Regions from separate parts of the Bacillus sp. LH1 genome, predicted to be linked through region 4. Evidence: riboswitches for the same ligand, from Rfam matches in the RefSeq annotation. Region 4 holds a riboswitch; each other region holds the start of a gene.
The links. Region 4 has a riboswitch for S-adenosylmethionine ahead of ACX9TM_RS01060 (MetQ/NlpA family ABC transporter substrate-binding protein). Riboswitches for the same ligand answer to the same signal wherever they lie in the genome.
Positions count from the first base shown of each region.

Region 1 (5,924 bases), 890 kb from region 4:
CATATGTTCCAGAAGAAATCAATCCTTTGTAAATCATGTGAAAAGGAAATACAAAAGGAGGACTTACATTGTTTGAATCAAACCGTATCCAGTTACGAAAGTTTTCCGAAGATGATATTCTAACATATTATAAATGGCATAATGATATAGACGTTATGAGTTCAACTACTCTCACTCTTGATAAATATTCCCTTCAAGACACAGAAAAACTTTGCCAGCAATTTATTCATTCTTCGGACTCTAAGAGCTATATCATTGAAGAAAAATCTACGCATCTTTCAATTGGTATTACTTCTTTAATTCATATTGATTCGTATAATCGAAACGCTGAATGTATTATTGATATTGGTAACAAGGATTACTGGGGGCAAGGTTATGGGAAGGAAGCTTTCACCTTATTATTGGATTATGCATTTTTAGAATTAAATTTACATCGCCTTTCTTTACGAGTATTTTCTTTTAACGATAGAGCAATTAAATTATATAAATCACTCGGTTTTCAACATGAAGGAACTTGTAAAGAAGCTATATTCCGCAATGGCAATTGGCATGACATTGAACTCTTCGCTTTATTCCAACGTAATTATAAATAAAAAAAGCTTTGCGCTCACCGCGCAAAGCTTTTTTTCATATATTATAGACCAGCTTGCTCTTTTAAAGCTGCTGCTTTGTCTGTACGTTCCCATGATAGATCTACATCAGTACGTCCAAAGTGGCCGTAAGCTGCTGTTTGTTTGTAAATTGGGCGACGTAAGTCTAGCATTTTAATAATACCAGCTGGGCGAAGATCGAAGTTGTTACGAACTAGCTCTACTAGTACGTCTTCAGATACTTTACCAGTGCCGAATGTATCAACTGAAATTGATACTGGTTGTGCTACACCGATTGCGTATGCAAGTTGTACTTCTGCTTTTTCAGCAAGACCAGCTGCTACGATGTTTTTCGCAACATAACGAGCTGCATATGCTGCAGAACGGTCAACTTTCGTTGCATCTTTACCAGAGAATGCACCGCCACCGTGGCGAGCGTATCCACCGTAAGTATCAACGATGATTTTACGTCCTGTTAAACCAGCATCACCTTGTGGTCCACCAATTACGAAGCGGCCAGTTGGGTTAATGAAGAATTTCGTTTCTCCATCCATTAATTCTGCTGGTACTACAGCTTTAATTACGTGCTCTTTTAAGTCGCGATCGATTTCTTCCCATGTAACATCTGGGTGATGTTGTGTAGAAATTACGATAGTATCAACACGTACTGGTTTACCATTTTCATCATACTCAACTGTAACTTGCGTTTTTCCATCCGGACGTAAGTATGATAATGTATCATCTTTACGTACTTCAGTTAAACGGCGAGCTAATTTGTGAGCAAGCGAGATTGGAAGTGGCATTAACTCTTGTGTTTCATTACATGCGAAACCAAACATTAAACCTTGGTCTCCTGCACCAATTGCCTCAATCTCAGCGTCAGTCATTTGACCTTCGCGTGCTTCTAGCGCTTGGTCAACACCCATAGCGATGTCAGCAGATTGCTCATCGATAGATGTTAAAACTGCACAAGTTTCTGCATCGAATCCGTATTTTGCGCGTGTGTAACCAATGCCTTGAATTGTTTCACGAACGATTTTTGGAATATCTACGTAAGTAGAAGTCGTAATTTCCCCCGCTACCAATACTAAACCAGTTGTTACAGTTGTTTCACAAGCTACACGTGCATTTGCGTCTTTTGATAAGATCGCATCTAAAATTGAATCAGAAATTTGGTCACAAATTTTATCTGGATGTCCTTCAGTTACAGACTCAGATGTGAACAGATGACGTTTTTTTGTCATGTGGTAAACCTCCCTACAGTAATTGTATATATTGTACGGAACTCATCCTTAATTTGCCACAAACTGCGACATACATTTATTCTCCCACACAAGCATACAGAAAAACCTTTCCTACTTTACATAGAGGAAAGGTTTAATTTGCTACTTGCATACTGCTTTTTGCCCTTCGCTCTTATCGTTCGAGACCTGTAGCCTCGCACAGGTTTTAGCACCTATTCACCTGTATTTACCACTACAAGTGAGGTTGCTGGGCTTCATCGGGCCTGTCCCTCCGCCAGCTCGGGATAAGAGAGTATCCGTCCCAACCTATACTAAAGAAATGATATTCATTTGTCAATTAATATTCACATTTTCCTGAAAGTTTTTCTCAATACGCCTGAAATGAAATATTAATAGGGAAATAATGCATTCACACAAACAAAAAGAAATAAATAGTATACATTATTTATATAATTGTGTTATACTCTTGTTGGGGATTACGAGAAATATTTCATTAAATGAAAAGGATGGTATATAAATATGAGTACTGTGAATGTCCAAATTGGTTTACACGAATTATTGAACGGAAGCAATGCACAGATTCAACTAAGTGTTCCGCAATTAGTGGAAAAAGTATTAATGCGAAATGAAGGGAAATTAACTTCGACTGGTGCCGTTTCTGCTTCAACTGGAAAATATACAGGACGTTCTCCTAAAGATAAATTTATTGTGAAAGAAGCATCGGTTGCTGACAAAATTGCTTGGGGAGCTGTGAACCAACCGATTTCTGAAGAACATTTTAATAAATTATATACTAAAGTTTTAGAATACTTAAAAGAAAAAGAAGAGTTATTCGTCTTCAAAGGATTTGCAGGCGCTGACCGCAATTACCGCCTACCAATTCAAGTTATTAACGAATATGCATGGCACAATTTATTTGTACATCAATTATTCATTCGTCCAACTGAAGAAGAATTAACAACTCATGAATCAGAGTTCACAATTGTTTCTGCACCGAATTTCAAAGCTGATCCAGCTGTTGACGGTACAAACTCTGAAGCATTCATTATGGTTTCATTCGAAAAACGTATCGTACTAATTGGTGGTACAGAATACGCTGGAGAAATGAAAAAATCAATCTTCTCTATTATGAACTTCTTATTACCTGAACAAGATATTCTTTCTATGCATTGCTCTGCAAACGTAGGTGAAGAAGGCGACGTAGCACTATTCTTCGGTTTATCTGGAACAGGTAAAACAACATTATCTGCTGATCCAAACCGTAAACTAATCGGTGATGATGAGCACGGTTGGTCTGATAACGGTGTATTCAATATTGAAGGCGGTTGCTACGCGAAATGTGTAAACCTTTCTCACGAGAAAGAACCACAAATTTTCGATGCAATCACATTTGGATCTGTTTTAGAAAACGTTATCATTAATGACCAAACACGTATCGCCGACTACAACGATACTACTTTAACAGAAAATACTCGTGCTGCATACCCTATGCATGCGATCGACAATATCGTACTGCCAAGTGTTGCTGGACACCCAAATACAATTATTTTCTTAACTGCTGATGCATCTGGCGTATTGCCTCCAATCAGTAAGTTATCAAAAGAGCAAGCTATGTATCATTTCTTAAGTGGTTACACTAGTAAACTAGCAGGAACAGAGCGCGGCGTTACATCTCCGCAAGCAACATTCTCAACTTGCTTCGGTTCACCATTCTTACCACTTGATGCATCTCGCTATGCTGAAATGCTTGGTGAAAAAATCGAGAAACACGATGCGAAAGTATTCTTAGTAAACACTGGCTGGACTGGTGGCGAATACGGCGTTGGTAAACGTATGAACTTAGGTTACACTCGTGCAATGATTCAAGCAGCATTAAACGGTGAACTTGCGAAAACTGAAACAGCTAAACATGACATCTTCGGTCTTGAAGTTCCACTTCACGTACCAGGTGTACCTGACGAAGTGTTAATGCCTGAACAAACTTGGGCTGATAAAGCTGCTTACAAAGCAAAAGCAATCGAACTTGCAAATGAATTCAAAGCTAACTTCAAAAAGTTCGACAGCGTATCTGAAGACATTATTAACTTAGGCGGTCCAATCGCTTAAATTAAAACTTTCTGTTGGAATAACCCTTTACTCATATGAATAAGTGTCGTGTAACCGTAAAGTTTCGCGTACTCACCGACAAAACCCAATGCGGCTTAACGGTTACACACACTTACATAAAAAAGAAGCTTACGTGAAAACGTAAGCTTCTTTCTATATCTTATATAAAGTGAAACGCTAATCTCTTCATCTGTGACCTAGATTATAAAATTACAGCTTCGAATATATACATTATATCCCTACTCACTACATCTCTCGGGTTTCACATCGTATGGGGCTAAAAAAGGCCCTGACCGCTTCTATTCGTGACTGGATCATCTATTCCATCTAAAAAGAAGTCTTTTATCTTTTTAGCTCTTTGTTAGTTCTTTCTCATCTTTCATGCTATAGTAACCTAAATTCACAACGATTAAGAAATACCCACCCATAATCCCTACTGCAAACGCCCACATAACCATGTGGTGCTCAATTTCGTACATAATAATAGCACCCAAAATGGCAGCTGCAAAACGGTTAAACATACCAAGTGTCGGTGCTTTCGTCTTCTTTACAATACTATCTCCAAGCTTCTCAATTCTTCTGCCTAAAAGCCAAACGCAATACATACTTACAATAAGCCCAATTCCAGCGCCTAAAAAGTGTGCTGAAAACGGTGTTAACATCCAACCTAGTAACAAAATACCTAGTATATAATACGATTGGATTTTAAATGATCTTAGTGACATACTAATCATGCTGTACCTCTCTTCATTCGTTCTTATCTATCCAACAAAAAATTTCTTTCAAATTCATATTCCTTACATTCATTTCATTCAAATTAAAAACAACATAAACATACTGTTTATGTTGTTTAAATGTTTTTAGAAAATAATATTATACAAGATTTCAAACATCATATTCTCATATTTTGTGACGGTTTTTCAAACTTTTTTCGTCCATTTATGAAAAAAATGATATCAATCTATGAACATACGGATATGATGTAATAAGCACACAAATAAAGGGGGCGTCTAATGATTTATTTTTTAATGGCTCTCATTCACCTCATTATCCCTGCACTTATTGGACTTTCATTGTATTGGTACACGAAAAATCATAGCATTTTTTACGCTGTCCTCGGTGTTCTTCTTCCAGGTATTATTCTTATTACACTCTTCCGTATTCCATTTTTAAACTTAATTCCACTTATTACTGCTATCTTGTTTCTCATCTTCTTACCAAAAATAAAAAAATAGGAAAGCAGATCATAGGTGATCTGTTTTCCTATTTTGATATAGGTTCCCCTGCAATAGAATGAACTTTTACTTTCTCCGATTTCACAAACCATAGACCGACAAAAATGATAATTCCACCGATGATCTGTTGAAACGATACATATTCATTTGCCCAGACAGCTGCAAATAAAACAGCTACAAGCGGCGTTATATACATATATACCATCGTATGTGACGCCCCAATTTTTTGAACACCAACATACCACATTACTAAACCGAATACTGTTACAAAGAAAATAGAATATAGTAAAGCAAATAGTGTCATTCCGTGAGTAATGTGAAATGGCATGACAAACACATGTGGACCACTTAACAATAATAGCGGAATCGCACCCACTAATGCAGACCATGCAGTAACACGTAATGCTGAATATTTTTTAATTAATGGTCCTGCTAAAACAGGATAAAGCCCCCAGCATATTGATGTAATAAGTCCAATTCCATTGCCATAAAAAGAACTAGTAAGTGAATGTCCTGCTACTAAAACTAAGGCTGCACCAACAAAGGCAGTCATAGAACCGATTAACTTTCGAGAAGAAAACTTTTCTTGTTTCAAGAAAATCGCAAATGCAGTTGTAAAAATAGGTGAAATAGAAATGAGTAAAGAGGCATTTGTAGCGGATGTATATTTGACAGTTTCCATAAATAACGTTTGATACAGTACAATACCTACAACGCTAACGATAATTAATCTAGGTATATCCGTTCGC
Region 1 covers NZ_CM175007.1:4,660,545-4,666,468, forward strand. Annotated here, with positions in the region: gene ACX9TM_RS24115 (GNAT family N-acetyltransferase) at 69-593, shown strand; gene metK (methionine adenosyltransferase) at 635-1,834, opposite strand; SAM riboswitch class I at 2,004-2,125, opposite strand; gene pckA (phosphoenolpyruvate carboxykinase (ATP)) at 2,354-3,940, shown strand; gene ACX9TM_RS24130 (ATP synthase subunit I) at 4,291-4,674, opposite strand; gene ACX9TM_RS24135 (hypothetical protein) at 4,954-5,175, shown strand; gene ACX9TM_RS24140 (DMT family transporter) at 5,204-5,924, opposite strand, start outside.
Region 1: another riboswitch for S-adenosylmethionine. It lies ahead of metK (methionine adenosyltransferase); the one in region 4 lies ahead of ACX9TM_RS01060 (MetQ/NlpA family ABC transporter substrate-binding protein).

Region 2 (5,924 bases), 1.3 Mb from region 4:
GGTTCTTCTTACTTCGTTATGTTATTCCGGTAACTGTAATAATTGTATTTTTAAATGCGATAGGTGTATTTAAAATGTTTGCATAAAAAAAGGCGGGGATCTCCCGTCTTTTTTTATGTTGATGAATGTAATAGACGATTATACGCTTTATAGGCTGTGGTGACTGCGAGGAATGAACCGATTAAAAATAAAACTGAGCCGCCAAATGTAAATATCCGGCCAATATACGTTTCTCTAGCTTCTTCTATTTTTTGTTGTAATTGCGTATTCATATGGATCACCTCGTAAACTATAGGCATTTAGTTATAGTCTATGTAGAATGCCTATAGTGTGTGAAGTGTAAATGAAAAACCTCGGTAGGCACCGAGGTTTTTTATAATCCGATATAAGGAGATGGGTCAACTGCGTTTGTCTTGCCGACATTCCATTCTCCAAGATGAAGTTCGAAGTGTAAATGTTGTCCGTATGATTGGCCCGTATTCCCCATAAATCCAAGCTGATCGCCTTGTTTTACAGTTTGTCCATTCGATACAGAACGACTATTCATATGAGCATATACTGTCGTATATGTTTTTCCGTTTATACGGTGAGATAAATACACTACGTTTCCGTAACTAGATGATAATTCTGAGCGAATAACAACGCCATCTGCAGCAGCGATAATTGGAACCGTTCCCGAAGCAGCGATGTCAATTCCTTTATGGTTATCTAAAGAACGTACACCAAATCCGGAAGTTTTTGATCCAGCTGCTGGTTTGATAAAACCACCGATATTTGTATCATGTGGTGTTGGGGCCGCTTGAGCAGATTTAGTAGCTTGTTGTTTGCGAGCCTCTTCTGCCTGGCGGGCTTCTTCCGCTTTACGAGCTTCTTCCGCCCGTTTTTCTTCTTCAATTGCTTTTTGAACAGCTTGACGTTGATTTTCTAAAATGCCCTTGGATTCTTCTAATCCTTCAATCTCTGAATCTACTTTTGCTACTTTCGTATGTAGATCGTTAATAAGAGTTTGTTGCTGCTGTTGGTTATTTTGTAATTCTTGTTGTTTTTGTTCTAGTTTTTGTTCAGAGTCTTTCAGTTGTTGTTCTTTTTTCTCAACAGCCTCTTTTTCTGTCGTTACAGCATTTTGATCAGATGTTTGTTTTTTTACAATATCTGTATCGTTGTTTAATATTAAACTTACGGAGTACATATTATCAACAAGATCAGCAATGTTTGTAGAGTTTGTTAATACTTCTGTAATGATATTTGTACGCGGTTTTTCTTGCATAGATTGTAATCGTTGTTTAATAACTTCCTGACGTGTATCTATGTTTGTTTGTAATTGTTCTATATGTTTCTTTTTGTCAGTAATTACTTGTTGTGTTTTGCTAATTTCTTTTTTTGTATCGTTTAATTCAGTCTCATTTTTATTAATGGAAGTAGTTAATTCATCGATTTTCTTCTGTAATTCTTGAATTTCTTTTTCTATTTGTTCTTTCTCGACTGATTTATTTTGTAAGTCACTTTGTTTGCCTTCTAATTCAGATTGAATGTTAGATAATTTATCTTGATTCGTTTCAGCGTATACGGGTGAAAGTAACGGGGAAGCAAAAATCGTTCCTGCTGCTAAAACACTAAACGCTGCAAATTTCTTTTTCATTGTTGTCTGACTCCTTTCCCTATGAATGTTATATATCATAAGAAGAAGGGTGTCTATCGTTGTAATCATAATGTAAAGAAAATTTTATAAAATTGCTAAGTTTTGTCGGAATTTATCATTTTTCAACTGTATTTGTCATAGTGCTTACATTTTATTCATATGTGTAACAAAGGTATATTTTGGAATTTTCCTGTAAAATGAAGGAGGAAAGTAATCGTTTTTATGAGGTGAAATATTACTTGGAAAGCTAATAAAACACTAGTGAGGAATCGTTCTCATGTGAGGTTTTCTGACATGGGTCTACTTTTTGTCAAGAAAATTATTTGCGTTCGGGCAAAGTTATTTTGTTGTCAGATTTAAATTTTTGATTTATGATTTTTAACAGGGACAAAATGTAGTGAATTGTCGAATAATATGTAATACTCTTAATTTCTTAGTTTTATAGAGATAGAATGAGAGATAGAGTGACACATCGAAGAGGGGGTTACAACAAATATGAAAAGAATAGGACTAGCATGGCAAATATTAATAGGACTTGCGCTTGGTATTGCGGTTGGGGCGATTTTCTTTGGCAATCCAGCAGTGGTGAGTTATTTACAACCAATTGGTGATATTTTCATCCGATTAATTAAAATGATCGTTGTGCCAATTGTTGTAGCAAGTATTGTTGTTGGGGTTGCTGGTGTTGGCGATGTTAAAAAATTAGGTCGACTAGGCGGAAAAACAATTATTTACTTTGAAATCATTACAACAATTGCAATTATTGTCGGTCTATTAATAGCGAATATTTTCCAACCAGGAAAAGGCGTAAATATGGAGCAGTTAACAAAGACAGATATTTCGAAATATACACATACGACAGAGCAAGTACAAAGTCATTCATTTGCAGATACATTTGTAAATATTGTTCCAACGAACATTATGAAGTCGTTAGCTGACGGAGATATGCTAGCTATTATCTTCTTCTCTGTACTATTTGGTTTAGGTGTAGCAGCAATTGGTGAAAGAGGAAGACCAGTTCTTCAATTTTTCCAAGGTGTGGCTGACGCAATGTTTTACGTAACAAACCAAGTTATGAAATTTGCACCATTTGGTGTATTTGCACTAATTGGTGTTACAGTTTCTACATTTGGTCTTGCTTCATTAATTCCATTAGGGAAATTACTAATTGTCGTATATGGAGCAATGATCTTCTTCGTCGTAGTTGTCTTAGGACTTACAGCGAAAATATTTGGAATTAACATTTTCCAATTCTTTAAGATTTTAAAAGACGAGCTGATCTTAGCGTATTCTACAGCAAGCTCAGAAACAGTTTTACCAAAAATCATGGAGAAAATGGAGAAATTCGGTTGTCCGAAAGCAATTACATCTTTCGTTATTCCGACTGGTTATTCATTTAACTTAGATGGATCAACTTTATATCAAGCAATTGCGGCTATTTTCTTGGCGCAAATGTACGGTATTGATTTATCTATTACACAACAAATTACATTATTACTTGTATTAATGGTTACATCAAAAGGTATCGCAGGTGTACCGGGCGTATCATTCGTTGTATTATTAGCGACACTTGGTACAGTAGGTATTCCACCTGAAGGCTTAGCGTTCATTGCTGGTATTGACCGTATTTTAGATATGGCTCGTACAGCAGTTAACGTTGTAGGAAACTCTTTAGCAGCTGTAGTTATGTCTAAGTGGGAAGGTCAATATGACGCTGAAAAAGGACAAGCTTATTTAAAAGAGATTTCTGAAAAGGGTCAAGCGGCTTAATTATAATATGAACAAGCTCTCACATAATATGTGGGAGCTTTTCTGTATATAGAAGAGGAGCAGACATAATGAAACGAAAATATGGTGACGGTTCTTCGTGGAAGAGACTAATAGAAAAGAGTTATACGGTTAAGCAAGTGGAAGAGGGAATGCTCGGAATACTGGATATAAAAAAGGTGAGAGAGCCTAGTTGTAAAGAATATGATGGTGAAGAACTTTGTATTGCAGCAGATCAGTATACGTGGATTCAATATTTCATAGACGGGAAAAACTTTGCGATTACCGCTATGTTAGATGATCAGAAAAAATTAGTGCAATATTATATCGATGTGGCGAAAGAATATAAAATAGACGATCGTGGTTTACCGTATTTTGATGATTTATATTTAGATGTAGTATTATTATCTAGCGGTAAGGTGTATGTATTAGATGAAGAGGAGCTAGAGGATGCTTATAAAAGTGGTGATGTCACGAAGGAAGAGTATGAGCTAGCATGGCACACTACGAAATGGATATTAGCAACAATAAAAAATAGTGAATTTTATTGGATTTCAATATTGGAAGAAGAAATCGAAAAGTTAAAATGATTGTTGTATTCAAATTTTTGTATAATTACCAAAAAAATCTATACAAAAAATAATTGACTTTTGTTTTGTAAGCGAGTAAAGTTAGGGAAGAAATTATTATTAAAAAATAAATATGAAACCTTCTTATAAAGAGAGGCGGAGGGACTGGCCCTACGATGCCTCGGCAGCGGACTCGATTTCAGAGTGCTGTGCCAAATCCAGCAAGCGTGTGCTTGAAAGATGAGAAGAGTGTTTCTTATAGATGTATAAGACCTCTTCTCATCGGAAGAGGTCTTTTGTTATTCATTAGAAAAAGGTTGAAACTAGGGAGAGATGGTACTTTGAAAGAAACGAGAGGAAATGGTTTAGCTTTATTACCACTTGGAATATTTTTGGCGCTATTTATTGGTTCTGGAATTATTACAGGTGATTTCTATAAATTGCCGATACTTGTAGCGATTTCAATTGCTGTAGGAGTCGCTTTAGTGATGAATCGTAAAGAAAGTTTTAATGTGAAAGTAGAGCGGTTCGCTAAAGGTGCAGGAAATCCGGATATTATGATTATGGTATTAATTTTTGTGCTTGCAGGTGCGTTTTCTGAAACTGCTAAAGGAATGGGCGGAGTAGACTCAACTGTTAATTTAGCGTTAACTATTTTACCGCCAGGATTTATCGTAGCTGGAATCTTTGTTATTGGTGCATTTATTTCATTAGCGATGGGAACTTCAATGGGAACAATTGCAGCATTAGCGCCGATTGCTGTAGGTATTAGTGGTCAAACTGATATCTCAATTGCGCTTGCAATGGCTACTGTTGTTGGCGGAGCGATGTTTGGTGATAATTTATCATTTATTTCAGATACAACAATCGCAGCTGTTCGTTCACAAGGAACAGAAATGAAAGATAAGTTTAAAACGAACTTTTTAATTGTGTTACCAGCGGCTATTATTACAATTGTACTATTAGTAATAGTTACTTCAGGAAGTGACACGCAGATTAAAGCACATAGCTTTGATTGGATAAAGATTTTACCGTACGCAGGAGTACTTATTACAGCGCTACTTGGCTGGAATGTACTTATTGTATTAACTGGTGGAACTGTACTATCTGGTGTTATCGGCCTTATAGATGGAAGTTACACGTTAGAAAGTTTCTTTAAAAGTGTAACGACTGGAATGGGCGGTATGATGGAGTTAGTATTACTTGCTATATTAATTGGCGGTATGGTTGAATTAATCCAATATAATGGTGGTATTCAATATTTAATGAATGTATTAACACGTAATATTCGTTCGAAAAAAGGAGCGGAATTTGGTATTGCTGGTTTAGTGAGTATGACGAATATGTGTACAGCGAATAATACGATTTCAATTATCTTTACAGGCCCGCTTGCAAAAAATATTGCAGATCAATATGAAATAGATCCTCGTAAATCAGCGAGTGTATTAGATCTTTTCTCATGTTGTGTGCAAGGATTAATTCCGTACGGTGCCCAAATGTTAACGGCAGCAGGATTTGCAGCGTTATCTCCGGTTGAATTGTTGCCATATGCATTTTATCCAATCTTAGTTGGAGTATGTGGGATTGTTTCTATTTTAATTGGGTTTCCAAGGTTTTCGAAAGTAGCTGAGAAAAAAGAGTATCATAAAACAGCTTAATTTAATATGAATGTTAGTAATTAAAAAACGTGCAGAGAATAGACTCTGCACGTTTTTTTGCGTAAAGGGCTGAATATGACTCGGTCTTAAGTCTGAGTTAAAAACGGTTCTTAAGCTCGTTATGGAAAGATGAAAAAATAGTTAAGATAAGAGTATCAAATCGAAGGGAGGCAAGCACAAGATGAAACAATTTCTAGCGTTTATCGCAGCCGGTATTTTGGCTTTAATTGCTCTTGGTAGTCTTGCTGGTATTGTAGGATTCGCAATCGGAGCAGGAGTTGTATATTGGAG
Region 2 covers NZ_CM175007.1:1,439,359-1,445,282, forward strand. Annotated here, with positions in the region: gene ACX9TM_RS07590 (sodium-dependent transporter) at 1-86, shown strand, start outside; gene ACX9TM_RS07595 (hypothetical protein) at 114-272, opposite strand; gene ACX9TM_RS07600 (murein hydrolase activator EnvC family protein) at 374-1,639, opposite strand; gene gltP (glutamate/aspartate:proton symporter GltP) at 2,135-3,409, shown strand; gene ACX9TM_RS07610 (ribonuclease FAU-1 family protein) at 3,478-3,996, shown strand; SAM riboswitch class I at 4,117-4,222, shown strand; gene ACX9TM_RS07615 (Na+/H+ antiporter NhaC family protein) at 4,317-5,633, shown strand; gene ACX9TM_RS07620 (lmo0954 family membrane protein) at 5,815-5,924, shown strand, end outside.
Region 2: another riboswitch for S-adenosylmethionine. It lies ahead of ACX9TM_RS07615 (Na+/H+ antiporter NhaC family protein); the one in region 4 lies ahead of ACX9TM_RS01060 (MetQ/NlpA family ABC transporter substrate-binding protein).

Region 3 (5,924 bases), 2.3 Mb from region 4:
TCAATAATTTGAACTAAATCCTGAAAACAGGATACCTCTCAAAACACCTAAACCATCTGCTTCCTATATTCTCTTTAGGGGCTAGGTGGTTTAATTTTTCTTGAATTCACACACAAATGTAGTAATGAATGTATTACTTTTGTTATCTTTTATAAGTAAAAAGCTTCATCTTTTTAATGAAGCTTTCTATCACTTTATTAAAAAGATAATAAATTAATCGTTTCCTTTAAAACACTTCCCTTACAAAGATTGTCTGTTCATATTGGTCGAAAATTTCTTCTATAGATGAAAATAAAGTTTCTTCCGGGATGATGAACTTTATTTTTTGACCATTTTTTAACATGAAGGAAATCGTTCCATTATCATTAAAACCTGTATGAAACGTTCCTCGTTTATTTAATAGTACCTCTTCAATTATATTTATTTCAATTGAAAAGTTATTCTTTAATTGCAAGAGTTCATGTACATCGCCAGTATGTATTTTTGCATCTATTTCAGTTTCTAAGTTTAATTGTTTTTTCTCAATTTTTTTGAACCAAAACAAAAACAATAGCTCTGAAATACCAGGTAATTGTTTTTTATAAGCATGTCGGCTATGAAACTGTCCGCCAATCTTTATAAAATATATACAGTCACCTGTAATAAAAACTTTATAATATATATCTGCCGTAAACATTTTAGGCTTTAAAAGATAAAAACTTTTGATCATAATTCCCCCATCAATTTTAAATGTATTTGTATAAACATTTTTAGCTAGATTTGTGCTAAAACATATTTCTCATGTAATGCAACACTATTGTATTGAATCTCCTCTCCCTTTGCAACAGTTGCTTTGAAGCCAGCTAGTAACCTTTCTCTATACTATCCCTATAAGTGCTACCCCATTTCCAACCGTTTTTCTTCTAGTATATTAAAAGCAGAATTTGATACGAGGCTCTATATCAATCTATCAATAAATTACCACTCTGTAAATATCTGAATTTTCTTTACATTGAAGGTTATCTCCTAAACAACCTCGAATAATTGTAATACATATACATAAGGAGGTTGATCTATTTTGTTTCGTTCCTTTACAAATGGTTGCGTCGCCTTAGTGCAACGCTTCTTGCCAGAACCGTTTATTTTATCATGTTTACTAACTGTTTTCGTTATCTTCTTTGGTATGTTTGCGACTCACCAAACACCTGTAGAAATGATTAATCACTGGGGTAATGGAATTTGGGGACTCCTCGCCTTTTCTATGCAAATGGCACTTGTACTCGTGACTGGATCTGCTTTAGCAAATGCTCCTCTTATTAAAAAAGGATTAACGAAAGCTGCCAGACTACCAAAAACAACTGGACAAGGCATTATTGCCATTTCAATTGTAAGTTTACTCGGTGCATACATAAACTGGGGCTTTGGAATTGTTGTATCTGTTTTATACGCAAAAGAAGTGGCAAGGCAGCTGGACGGATTAGATTATAGACTAGCAATCGCCTCTTCTTACTCTGGATTTCTCATTTGGCATGCCGGTCTTTCTGCCTCTATCCCTCTTACGTTAGCAACAGGCGGTGAAACGTTAATTAAAACGACTGCTGGAAGTATTAAAGAGGCGATTCCAATAACAGAAACGTTATTCTCACCATACGCTCTCGTTCCAGTTATTATTTTTCTCATTACGATGCCTCTCATTAATAAAGCGATGCATCCAGATGAAAAACATACGATAACTGTAGATCCTAGCGTGTTCCATGAAGAAGCTGCTGCTCAAGAAGTAGAAAAAAATACGTTCGCTGAAAAGATGGAAAATAGCATTATTATTACACTTTGCGTTGGATTGTTAGGTCTCATTTATATTTTCAATTACTTTTATACGAAAGGATTTAATCTTACTCTCGATATCGTGATTTTTATGTTATTAATTACTGGACTTATTTTCCACCGCACTCCGATTCAGTATATTCGCGCTTTTTCAGACTCTACGAAAAGTGCCTCTGGCATTTTACTTCAATTTCCGTTTTACGCAGGAATTATGGGCATGATGATTGGAGCAAATAGTGAAGGACTTTCACTTGGAGGAGCTATTTCTAATTTCTTTATTAGCATTTCAAACGAATCAACTTTCCCGCTCTTTACTTTTTTAAGTGCTGGTATCGTTAATATTTTCGTTCCATCTGGTGGCGGTCAATGGGCTGTGCAAGCACCAATTATGATTCCAGCTGGCGCTGAACTTGGTGTACCTGCTGCAAAAACAGCAATGGCAATTGCATGGGGCGATGCTTGGACGAATTTAATTCAACCTTTCTGGGCATTACCAGCATTAGCGATAGCTGGTTTAGGTGCTCGTGACATTATGGGATTTTGTGTTGTGAACTTACTATATGCGGGTTTTATCATTAGTCTATGTTTCTTATTTATTTAAACAAAAAGCTAGTTTTATACTAGCTTTTTTACATAATAAATCACTTATTTCCCACGCAATTTATAATCTTCTCCCACTCTAACTCCGTAAGATGTAATGACTCAAATGCAAAAAAATCTTCGCAAATTTTTCCGATCAGGTGTGGATGTTCCCTCAAAAAATTCCACTGTAACGCTTTAGGAAGAAAATATGTTTCATATTCTTTACTTCCCCTTACTACCTGATCAACTTCTCTTTCACAAATTCCTCTTATTAAATAATCATTTCTTAACTCTATTTGAATTTGCTGAAATGTTTCGCTGCATTTTTTCAATTGAAGTAAACACGTAACATACTTCCGAAAAAGTTCGCCATCATACTGAACACAGTTTATAATACGATCGACTTCATTCATAATGCACGAGCCTTTTCTTCTATTTGTAATAACCATTTCTCACGCTTTGATACTTTACTCGTTTTCACAGATTGAAACACTGACCGTTTTATATCGCGAATGCCACAAAAACGTAAAATACCTCTCTTCATCATAATCCAATCTGCTGATCGATATAACAATGCGACGTACCATAGAGGCGAGTCTAACGTATTAATAACCCATGCTTTTTTCCCTTGCAATAATCCTTTCGGCAGAGCCCCTTCATATTTATAAGCAAATCCAGCTACGAAAATACGATCGATAAATCCTTTTAAAATTGCTGGCATCCCCCACCACCATATTGGATAGATGAATAGAAGTGTATCTGCTTCTTCTACTAACGTTCTATACCGAGCTGTTTCCTCTTCATTTACTAAATCGCGTCTTTTCTTCTCTTCATTAAATACGAGGACTGGATCAAATTGTTCTTTGTATAAATCAAGTACGGTAACTGAATGATTTGTTTCCTGTAGTCCTTTTTGCACATGATTGAAAATCGCCGCGTTAAAACTTGAAGGATTAGGATGAGCATATATAATTAGTACGTTCACTACAAAACAACTCCCTCTATACGTTAAAGTTTCTCCTTCTTTAATAACTTCTCTACAATTTGTACGTTTTTCGAACTTTGCAACAATCGATTTAATAATATAAGTAACTCTTCTTTTTCTAAATCTTTCAGTTTCTCTTTAACTGCACTCTCACCAGCACCTTGCATATCATAAACAACTGCCGCCATATGTTTACAATAATTTTCATAGGGACACTCACAGTTACTTTCTGAAAAATCTTCGAGATCGATAACTACTTCATAATTCCCTGCATTTCCAGTAACGAAAGCAAACACTTTTTTATCTTGTATTTCAACATCTTCTACATGCCCATCTTCATAATATTCATATCCCTTATCTACAATGTACTTTGGGATCCATTTCGTTATATCTTTTAATAAGTAAGCGTACATAATTGTACCCCTTCCTTTAATTCCCTTTTGACTTCAAAAATCCTGCATGTTATTCTAATTACTGTTAAGTAGCAAGTCTACGTGACAAAACGACTGACACCTATTCGGCGAAGGTGTCTCTTTTCATTTGCAGCCGATATGAATTGCCTCTTTCAGGCACATTCAATTTTTGACACTACACACTCAACACCATTCCCTGTATCAGGCTGCTTTAGCAGTCTTTTACTCTACATACTCCGTTATTTTAAGAAAAAAAGAGAGCTTAGCTCCCTTTTCTCGCCTTATACAATACCCCTTTTTCAGCATAGAGATATTCATCAGCTAATGTAATTTTCCCATCCAGTTTTAGTTCGTCTAATAATCTTGATAAATAAAATTGATGCAACATCTTTTTCGTGAATTTTCCTTCATGATGCGAAACGATATGTTCTTGAATATCTAACAATGATATCGGCTTATCTTGCTCTATCATATATTCATAAACTGTACTACGCAGTTTTACGTATTTTTCGAGTGTCACAGTAATGCGCAACCCCTTTCTTCTTAATATAAATTTTCGTAATCGGTTTTTTTGCAATAAAAAAACCTCTCCGATAAGAAGAAGTTACGTATATATCTTCGTCTTATCTCCCAGAACAAATATGTTCTGCTGGAATTAGCACCTGCATCGCGGTTGCTGGGTTTCATCGGGCCAGTCCCTCCACCTCTCTGGATAAGAAAATATTCACTTAATTCTTACTATACGTAATTCCACTTTAATTGTCAAACAAATATAATAAATATAACAAATTATATTTTCTTCCTTACTGTTCATACTACCCATATACGAACATGCAAGGAGGATTATGAAATGCATCAAAATGCTCGCGGATATGTACAAGATTCTTTTCAATCATTACAAGAAGCTAAAAATTGTTTAGAAGAAGCGCTCGAAACAGTTGAAAAAGATTTTAATCGCGCTCGTATTGAACAATCACTTTATGCTGTTGAACAAGCTATTCAACGTTGCGAGTACACCGTTCACATTTTAGAAAAAGATTAAAAACTTCCCATCAATTGATGGGAAGTTTTTTCAAATGGCATACTTCATAATTATTGCCGTTATGATTAAAAAATATACAGAATTAGCAATTTCTAAAATTCCTACTTTTTTAATAGAAATTTTTTTGCCATACAACACAATTGCTCGAATGACACTTGGTATAAAAATAAGAGAACACCACGGATTAATCACAAATATGATTATCGTTAATACGATATGATATCCCCAAGATATAAGACGATACTTCGGGTTATTTTTTTCACGAATCATCGTTTTCACATAGAACGTACTACCTAAAAAGTATAAAAATGAAATAAGCGCAATGAATAATGCTGTATGATCGATTTGCTTCATTGAAAAGGAATAACTAATTAACCCACCGATACAAAACACAATAATCGCACAAATATCATTTAATAGTGCTCTTTCATTTTTTTGACGAGCGTAATACATATTCACTATAAATAATGGAATCATTACTATTACGAATAAAAGAATTCGCCACTCATATAATAAAGAAATCATCCCAAATAGGAACGCAATAAGAAAATAAATAATGGAAACTTGTAAAAACTCTTTTTTTCGTCTTTGCTTTATGTACGTAAGAAATGGGTACGTAGCTAAATAGATAAAGAACCACGCTAAAAACAATGGAATATGATAAATAGTAGGTTTCCCAAGTATGACACTTAATAAAAAAGGAATAACAAGCATGGCCCATGCACCATGTTGCTTCGGAATAACTAACTTCATTAACTATACACCTCCCTTTTGAAAAAAGTTCTCACCTACAATTATACAAATAATTTTATATAATAGCGGATGCATATTGAATCGATTTTTTGACAAAAAAATGCTCCTTACATTATGTAAGAAGCATGAAAGAGGCAAACGAATATGTAAGTCGCGACCCTACCTTATATGAGTATGCTTTTCTATGTCACGTTATGCTCATCTAATATACCGTATTTCTTTTTAAATCTTGTAAGAATCGTAATCCATGAAGTACTAAATAGTAATAAGAAAATAACATTCGAAATCGCATGGCTCAAATCAAAGTAAAAACTTGCGATATAATACGAAATGACAGTTTCCCATG
Region 3 covers NZ_CM175007.1:3,229,935-3,235,858, forward strand. Annotated here, with positions in the region: gene ACX9TM_RS16710 (hypothetical protein) at 227-709, opposite strand; gene ACX9TM_RS16715 (short-chain fatty acid transporter) at 1,058-2,404, shown strand; gene ACX9TM_RS16720 (hypothetical protein) at 2,445-2,798, opposite strand; gene ACX9TM_RS16725 (NAD(P)H-dependent oxidoreductase) at 2,795-3,370, opposite strand; gene ACX9TM_RS16730 (SWIM zinc finger family protein) at 3,394-3,783, opposite strand; gene ACX9TM_RS16735 (hypothetical protein) at 4,046-4,303, opposite strand; SAM riboswitch class I at 4,404-4,502, opposite strand; gene ACX9TM_RS16740 (hypothetical protein) at 4,634-4,825, shown strand; gene ACX9TM_RS16745 (YwiC-like family protein) at 4,856-5,578, opposite strand; gene ACX9TM_RS16750 (ECF transporter S component) at 5,761-5,924, opposite strand, start outside.
Region 3: another riboswitch for S-adenosylmethionine. It lies ahead of ACX9TM_RS16735 (hypothetical protein); the one in region 4 lies ahead of ACX9TM_RS01060 (MetQ/NlpA family ABC transporter substrate-binding protein).

Region 4 (5,924 bases):
ACTTCAGGTTCATAGCGTAAATGTCCGAAGCGATATGCTAAGTCCCCTAGCCCACCAGCGCCTACAAGACCAGCCATTGCTGTTGCGCCGATTAAGCCAATCGTTGCGATTGTTAATCCAAGTACAAGGGAGGGACGAGCTTCTTTAACCAGGACGTGCCAAATGATTTTTATAGTAGAGACTCCCATCGCTTGGTAGGCTTCAATGACACCGCGATCGACTTCTAGTAAAGCTGTCTCCATTAAACGTGCGATATAAGGGGCTGTGAAGACGACAAGCGGTACGATAACACCTTGTACGCCAATGGATGTTCCCATTAGAAACTTTGTAAAAGGTAAAATGAAGAATAATAGAATGATAAATGGAAGAGAGCGAATAACATTAATAACCGTATTAAGAATAGGATAGATGATTTTATTTTCATGCTGTCCACCAGGTCTCGTTAAAACAAGTGTAACACCAAGTGGCAGTGCAATAAGGATCGAGATGAGTAATGAAATAGATGTCATTTGAAAGGTTTGGATTGTGGCTTCCCATATGACTTTACCCCATTCATCCAAAAAGGACTTGTTTCCCATAATCTGTTCTACCTCCTTCTACGATGATTCCTTGCTCTTGTAAAAATGATAAAGCACGGTGGATTTCATTTTGTTCCCCTTGCATATGAACGACTAGTTTCCCATATGCTTCATGTTTTAACTGCGTAATATTACCGGATAAAATATTCGGATATACTTGGAACCGTTTTGTGGCAACGGCTAAGGCAGGTTCCCCTGAAGTAGTGCCAATAAATGAAAGTGTTACAATTTCTCCAGTACTTTGTAGTTCTTTCTGTACCTTTTCTGGAATTTTCGCTGCAAATGCGCTATTTACAAATTTCTTCGTTGTTACATGTTGTGGGTTTGTGAAAATATCTTTTACAGTCCCACTTTCGACTACAGATCCATGTTCCATAACAGCAACGCGGTCACATATACGCTGGATGACATTCATTTCATGTGTAATGAGTAAAATCGTAATTCCGATTTCTTCGTTAATCTTTAATAGCAAATCAAGGATAGAATCGGTTGTTTCTGGATCTAATGCGCTCGTTGCTTCATCACTTAATAACACTTCAGGTTCATGTGATAGCGCACGAGCAATTGCGACACGCTGTTTTTGACCACCAGAAAGTTCGCTTGGATACGCATCTTTTCTATTAAAAAGATCGACAATGCGTAAATACTTTTCTACTCTTTTTTCAATTTCTGCTTTTGGAATGCCAGCAAGCCGTAACGGTAATGCGATATTTTCATAAACGGTAACAGTTTTAAGTAAATTGAATCCTTGAAAGATCATTCCGATTTTTTGTCTCGCTTTTGCTAGTTCTTTTGTCGATAACGTTGTTAAGTCTTGTTCGTTTACAATGATATTTCCTGTCGTTGGTTTTTCTAATAAATTTACACATCGAATCAATGTACTTTTACCAGCGCCACTATACCCAATGATTCCAAATACCTCGCCTTTTTCTACTTTAAGGGAAGTAGACTTAAGAGCCTCAACATTCCCTTTTTTTGTTGTAAATACTTTGGATATGTTTTTTAATTCAATCATTATCGTCAGCTCCTACCAAGATGGTAAAACTGAACCATCAAATTTTTTCTCGATAAACTCTTTTACTTCTTTAGATTGATAAGCTTTCTTTAATTTATTTACAACGGCATCATCTTTATTTTCAGTACGAACAACAACCCAGTTCACATAGGGTGAATCTTTTCCTTCGCGGAAAATAGAATCTTTCGCTGGACTTAATTTTGCACCTAATGCAAAGTTTGTGTTAATTGCAGCTGCTTTCACTTCACTTAGTTGCGTTGGTAATTGAGATGCCTCTAATTCGACAATCTTTAATTTTTTTGGATTTTCAATTACATCTTTTGCAGTCGCTTTTTCTGTAGCCTTTGGATCAACTTTTAAAACCCCTGCTTTTTCAAATAATTTTAAAGCTCGAAGTTCATTCGTTGGGTCATTTGGTACAGCAATTGCATCGCCCTCTTTTAAGTCTTTTACATCTTTTATATCTTTAGAATATACACCCATAGGGAATGTTACTGTTGAAAATACTTCAGCTAATTTCATATTGCGTTCAGCTTTAAATACATCTAAATACGATTTCGTTTGGTAGCTATTTACATCAAGGCTTTTTTCATCTAATGATACGTTTGGCGCTACATAATCATTAAATACTTTTATATCAATTTCGAGGCCATCTTTTGCTGCAACTTCTTTTACCTTTTCAAAAATTTGTTCATGTGGTCCACCTGTTACACCGACAGTAATCTTTTTCTCGTCTAATTCTTTTACCTCTTTATCTGAACTCACACTACATGCGCCTAATAATAATACTGCTCCGCTTACAATGCTTAATAATACCTTTTTCATCTATAAATCCCCCTTCATATACGTTCCAAAATAAAAAGCACCTCCCAAAAAATAAGAGAGGTGCCGAATAGACGAAATAGATTCCTCTCTTATCTTCCAAAACGAAAACTCGTTTTGCAGGAATTAGCACCTTAGCTTATACGTCATAAGCTCGGTTGCCGGGCATCATCGGGCCAGTCCCTCCGCCACTCTTGATAAGAGTATGTGTATGTAGTTTTGAATATGGTACTAATAGTAAATCGTACAAAAAGAATTGTCAATGATATTTTCAGAATATATTTTATTTTAAGGTAATCGAAACGTTCCCCTTTTTATGTCCTTTTTCTACATATATATGAGCTTCAGCAATTTCTTCTAATCGGTAAGTTCTATCAATAACAGGCTTTAGCTTTTCTGTTTCAGCTAGTTGTTTTAGTAGGTTCATATCTTCTTTACTGACTTTTGCCATCATTCCGTTCACAGATACATATTTTCCATTAGGCATTAATGCATCTGTACAAAGAGACTTATTATATTTTCCAACTGCATCAAATATAATATCATAGTGCTCGCCCCGCTTAGTAAAATCTTCTTTCATATAATCAATTACGTTGTCTGCCCCTAAAGCTGTTACTAAATCGAAATTCGAACTACTACAAATGGCTGTGACAGTCGCCCCGAAGTATTTCGCAAGTTGTACGGCAGCTGTCCCTACTGACCCAGAGGCGCCGTATATAAGTACTCGTTGCCCTTTTTTTATCTGTCCTTTTCTAAGGAAGTGCAATGCTGAAGTTCCGCCAAAAGGAATAACGGCAGCTTCTTCATATGTCACATTGGTAGGTTTTAATGCTATTAATCCACTTTCATGCACGCATGTGTATTCGGCATAACCACCAAGGTTTAGTTCTGTTAATGCAAAAACTTGATCTCCTTTTTTAAATTGTGTTACATCTGTTCCAATGTCTTCGATTTCACCGGATAACTCTACGCCAAGTATAGGTTTTCTCGGTTTTCTGAAACCTAATATGATCCGCATAGGAATCCAAAATAAGAGGGGGCTATTAAAGCCACGTATTCTACAATCTCCAGTCGATACACTTGTTGCGTGAATTTTAACTAATACTTCATTTTTTTTAGGTTTAGGCTTTTCTATATTTTGAAGTTGGAGAACATTAGGTGGTCCATACTTTGTGCAAATAATAGCTTTCATAATGACCTCCTGAAATGAGTTGTTATTATTTACATCATATTTAAACTTTTTCTCAAACATGTTGCTATATAGGAAATAAATTTAAAGAAGAATATTACGAATTATATAGATTTCATAGGAAAAGAGATGATATTATTTTTGGGAAGGAGGGGACGTTATGAAAAAAATTATTTTAATTTCAAGTTTAGTACTTGCAGTCGGTCTAGGAGTAGGGTGTAGTAATGAGAAAGCAAAAAAGACTGATGAACCGAAAAAAGAAGCTGTGCAGAAAGAAAAGGAATTAACAGCGAAGGATGTTTTTAATAAAGCGAATGAAGCTTTTAAAAACGAAGAAAATGTAACGATGACATATGATGTGGGAATAAAGGCTGAAGGAACAGAGATGAATGTAATAAAGGCCAAAATGCAATTAGAGCCGAAGAAAAAAAATTCTCGTTCTGAAATGAATGTTTCTGGTACAGAGGTTGTTGTTTATGATGTGGGTGGCAAAATTGCTGGTCAGTTGAAAAATCCTAATACGGGTGAAGTTATGTCTGTACCAGAGGAACAATTAAATGCTAACGGAATGAATGCGACTCAAGGAATGGTAGATAATTTAGAGATTCCATCGGAAATTTTAAATAAAGTGAAGATGGAGAAAAGTGGAGATAATTATAAGCTGAAGTTTGCATTAAAAGGGCAAGAGACAGAGAGTATGTTAGCTAGTATGGATGAAAAGCAGAAACAAATGCTACAAGGCCAAAATGCAAAGATAGAAGAAATAGATGGAGAATATATTATTACAAAAGATTTTAAATATGAATCAGCAAAGATAGATATGGTTATGAGTAGCAATGGTGAGGATAAAGCGCACATTATTACGGATGCGAAGTTTACATCGTATGATAAATTTGATCCAATACAATTGCCAGCAGCAAAGTAATCACTGTCAAGAGAGGTACCTGAAAGAACAGGTATCTCTTTTTGTTGCTAATAAGGAGAGTGTCCTTTGAAAAAAAGAAAGATAGTAGTGGTCATTGTTGCATATACGGTTTTGCTTGCAACGTCTGTACATACGTATAAAAAACAAATTGATCATCCTATTATGAGTGATGTAGGTAAATTGCTTCCGACAAAAATAAAACGTGTTGAAAGTGCTACGGAAGAGCACTCGTTAATAAAATTAGTGCGAGATGCAAAAGTTTCAGGACAGAAAATTTCCATTGCAGGCATGCAACATAGCCAAGGAGGACAGACATATTATCCAAATGGCACGATGCTCGATATGAAAGGATATAATAAAATATTAGAATTTGATCCAGAGAAGAAGCAGATTACAGTTCAAAGTGGTGTCACGTGGAATGATATTCAGAAGAAAATAAATCCATATGGCCTTGCGGTACAGGTCATGCAGTCTCAAAATATTTTTACTGTTGGTGGTTCATTAAGTGTAAATGTACACGGGCGTGATATTCGTCATGAGGCACTAATTGATACAGTAGATTCATTTAGATTGTTAATGGCAGATGGCACGGTACGTAATGTAAGTAGAGAAGAAAATGCAGAGTTATTTCCATATGTCATTGGGGGTTACGGTTTATTTGGAGTTATTTTAGATGTGACGCTGAAGTTAACAGATGATGAATTATATGAAATGCACACGAGAATGATAGATTATAAAGAATACGTATCTTATTTCAAAGAGAAAGTGAAAAGAGATGAAAATGTTCGTATGCACTTAGCGCGTATTTCTGTTGCTCCAAATTCATTTTTAAAAGAGATGTATGTGACAGATTATATTTTGGCACAAAATCAAAATATGAGAGAAGAGTACAGTGAATTAAAGGAAGAAAATATTATAGCGGTACCGAAATTTTTACTTGGGTTATCACGTTATAGTGATTGGGGAAAGAATACATTTTGGGATATACAAAGAGGTTATTTTGAACGTACAGATGGAAAGTATGAGACGCGTAATAATGTTATGAGATCAGATAGTGCTTTTATGGAATATGAAAATCCAAATAGGACCGAAGTGTTACAAGAATACTTTGTGCCTATAGATGCTTTCACGGAGTATATAGATGATTTACGTAACGTATTAAATGAAGAAGAGTTTAATTTACTCAACATTACGATTCGTTACGTGGAAAAGAATGAAAATGCAGTTTTGTCCTATGCGAAAGATGATATGTTTGCGCTGGTTCTTTTGATTAACCAGGGACGCTCAGAGAGTGAGATAAAGAAAACAGAGGATGTCATTCGGAAGATGATTGATGTTACTTTAAAGCATAACGGTAGTTACTATTTGCCGTACTATTCTTATCCAACGAAAGAG
Region 4 covers NZ_CM175007.1:184,335-190,258, forward strand. Annotated here, with positions in the region: gene ACX9TM_RS01050 (methionine ABC transporter permease) at 1-578, opposite strand, end outside; gene ACX9TM_RS01055 (methionine ABC transporter ATP-binding protein) at 553-1,593, opposite strand; gene ACX9TM_RS01060 (MetQ/NlpA family ABC transporter substrate-binding protein) at 1,606-2,418, opposite strand; SAM riboswitch class I at 2,505-2,619, opposite strand; gene ACX9TM_RS01065 (NAD(P)-dependent alcohol dehydrogenase) at 2,699-3,607, opposite strand; gene ACX9TM_RS01070 (DUF6612 family protein) at 3,765-4,529, shown strand; gene ACX9TM_RS01075 (FAD-binding oxidoreductase) at 4,596-5,924, shown strand, end outside.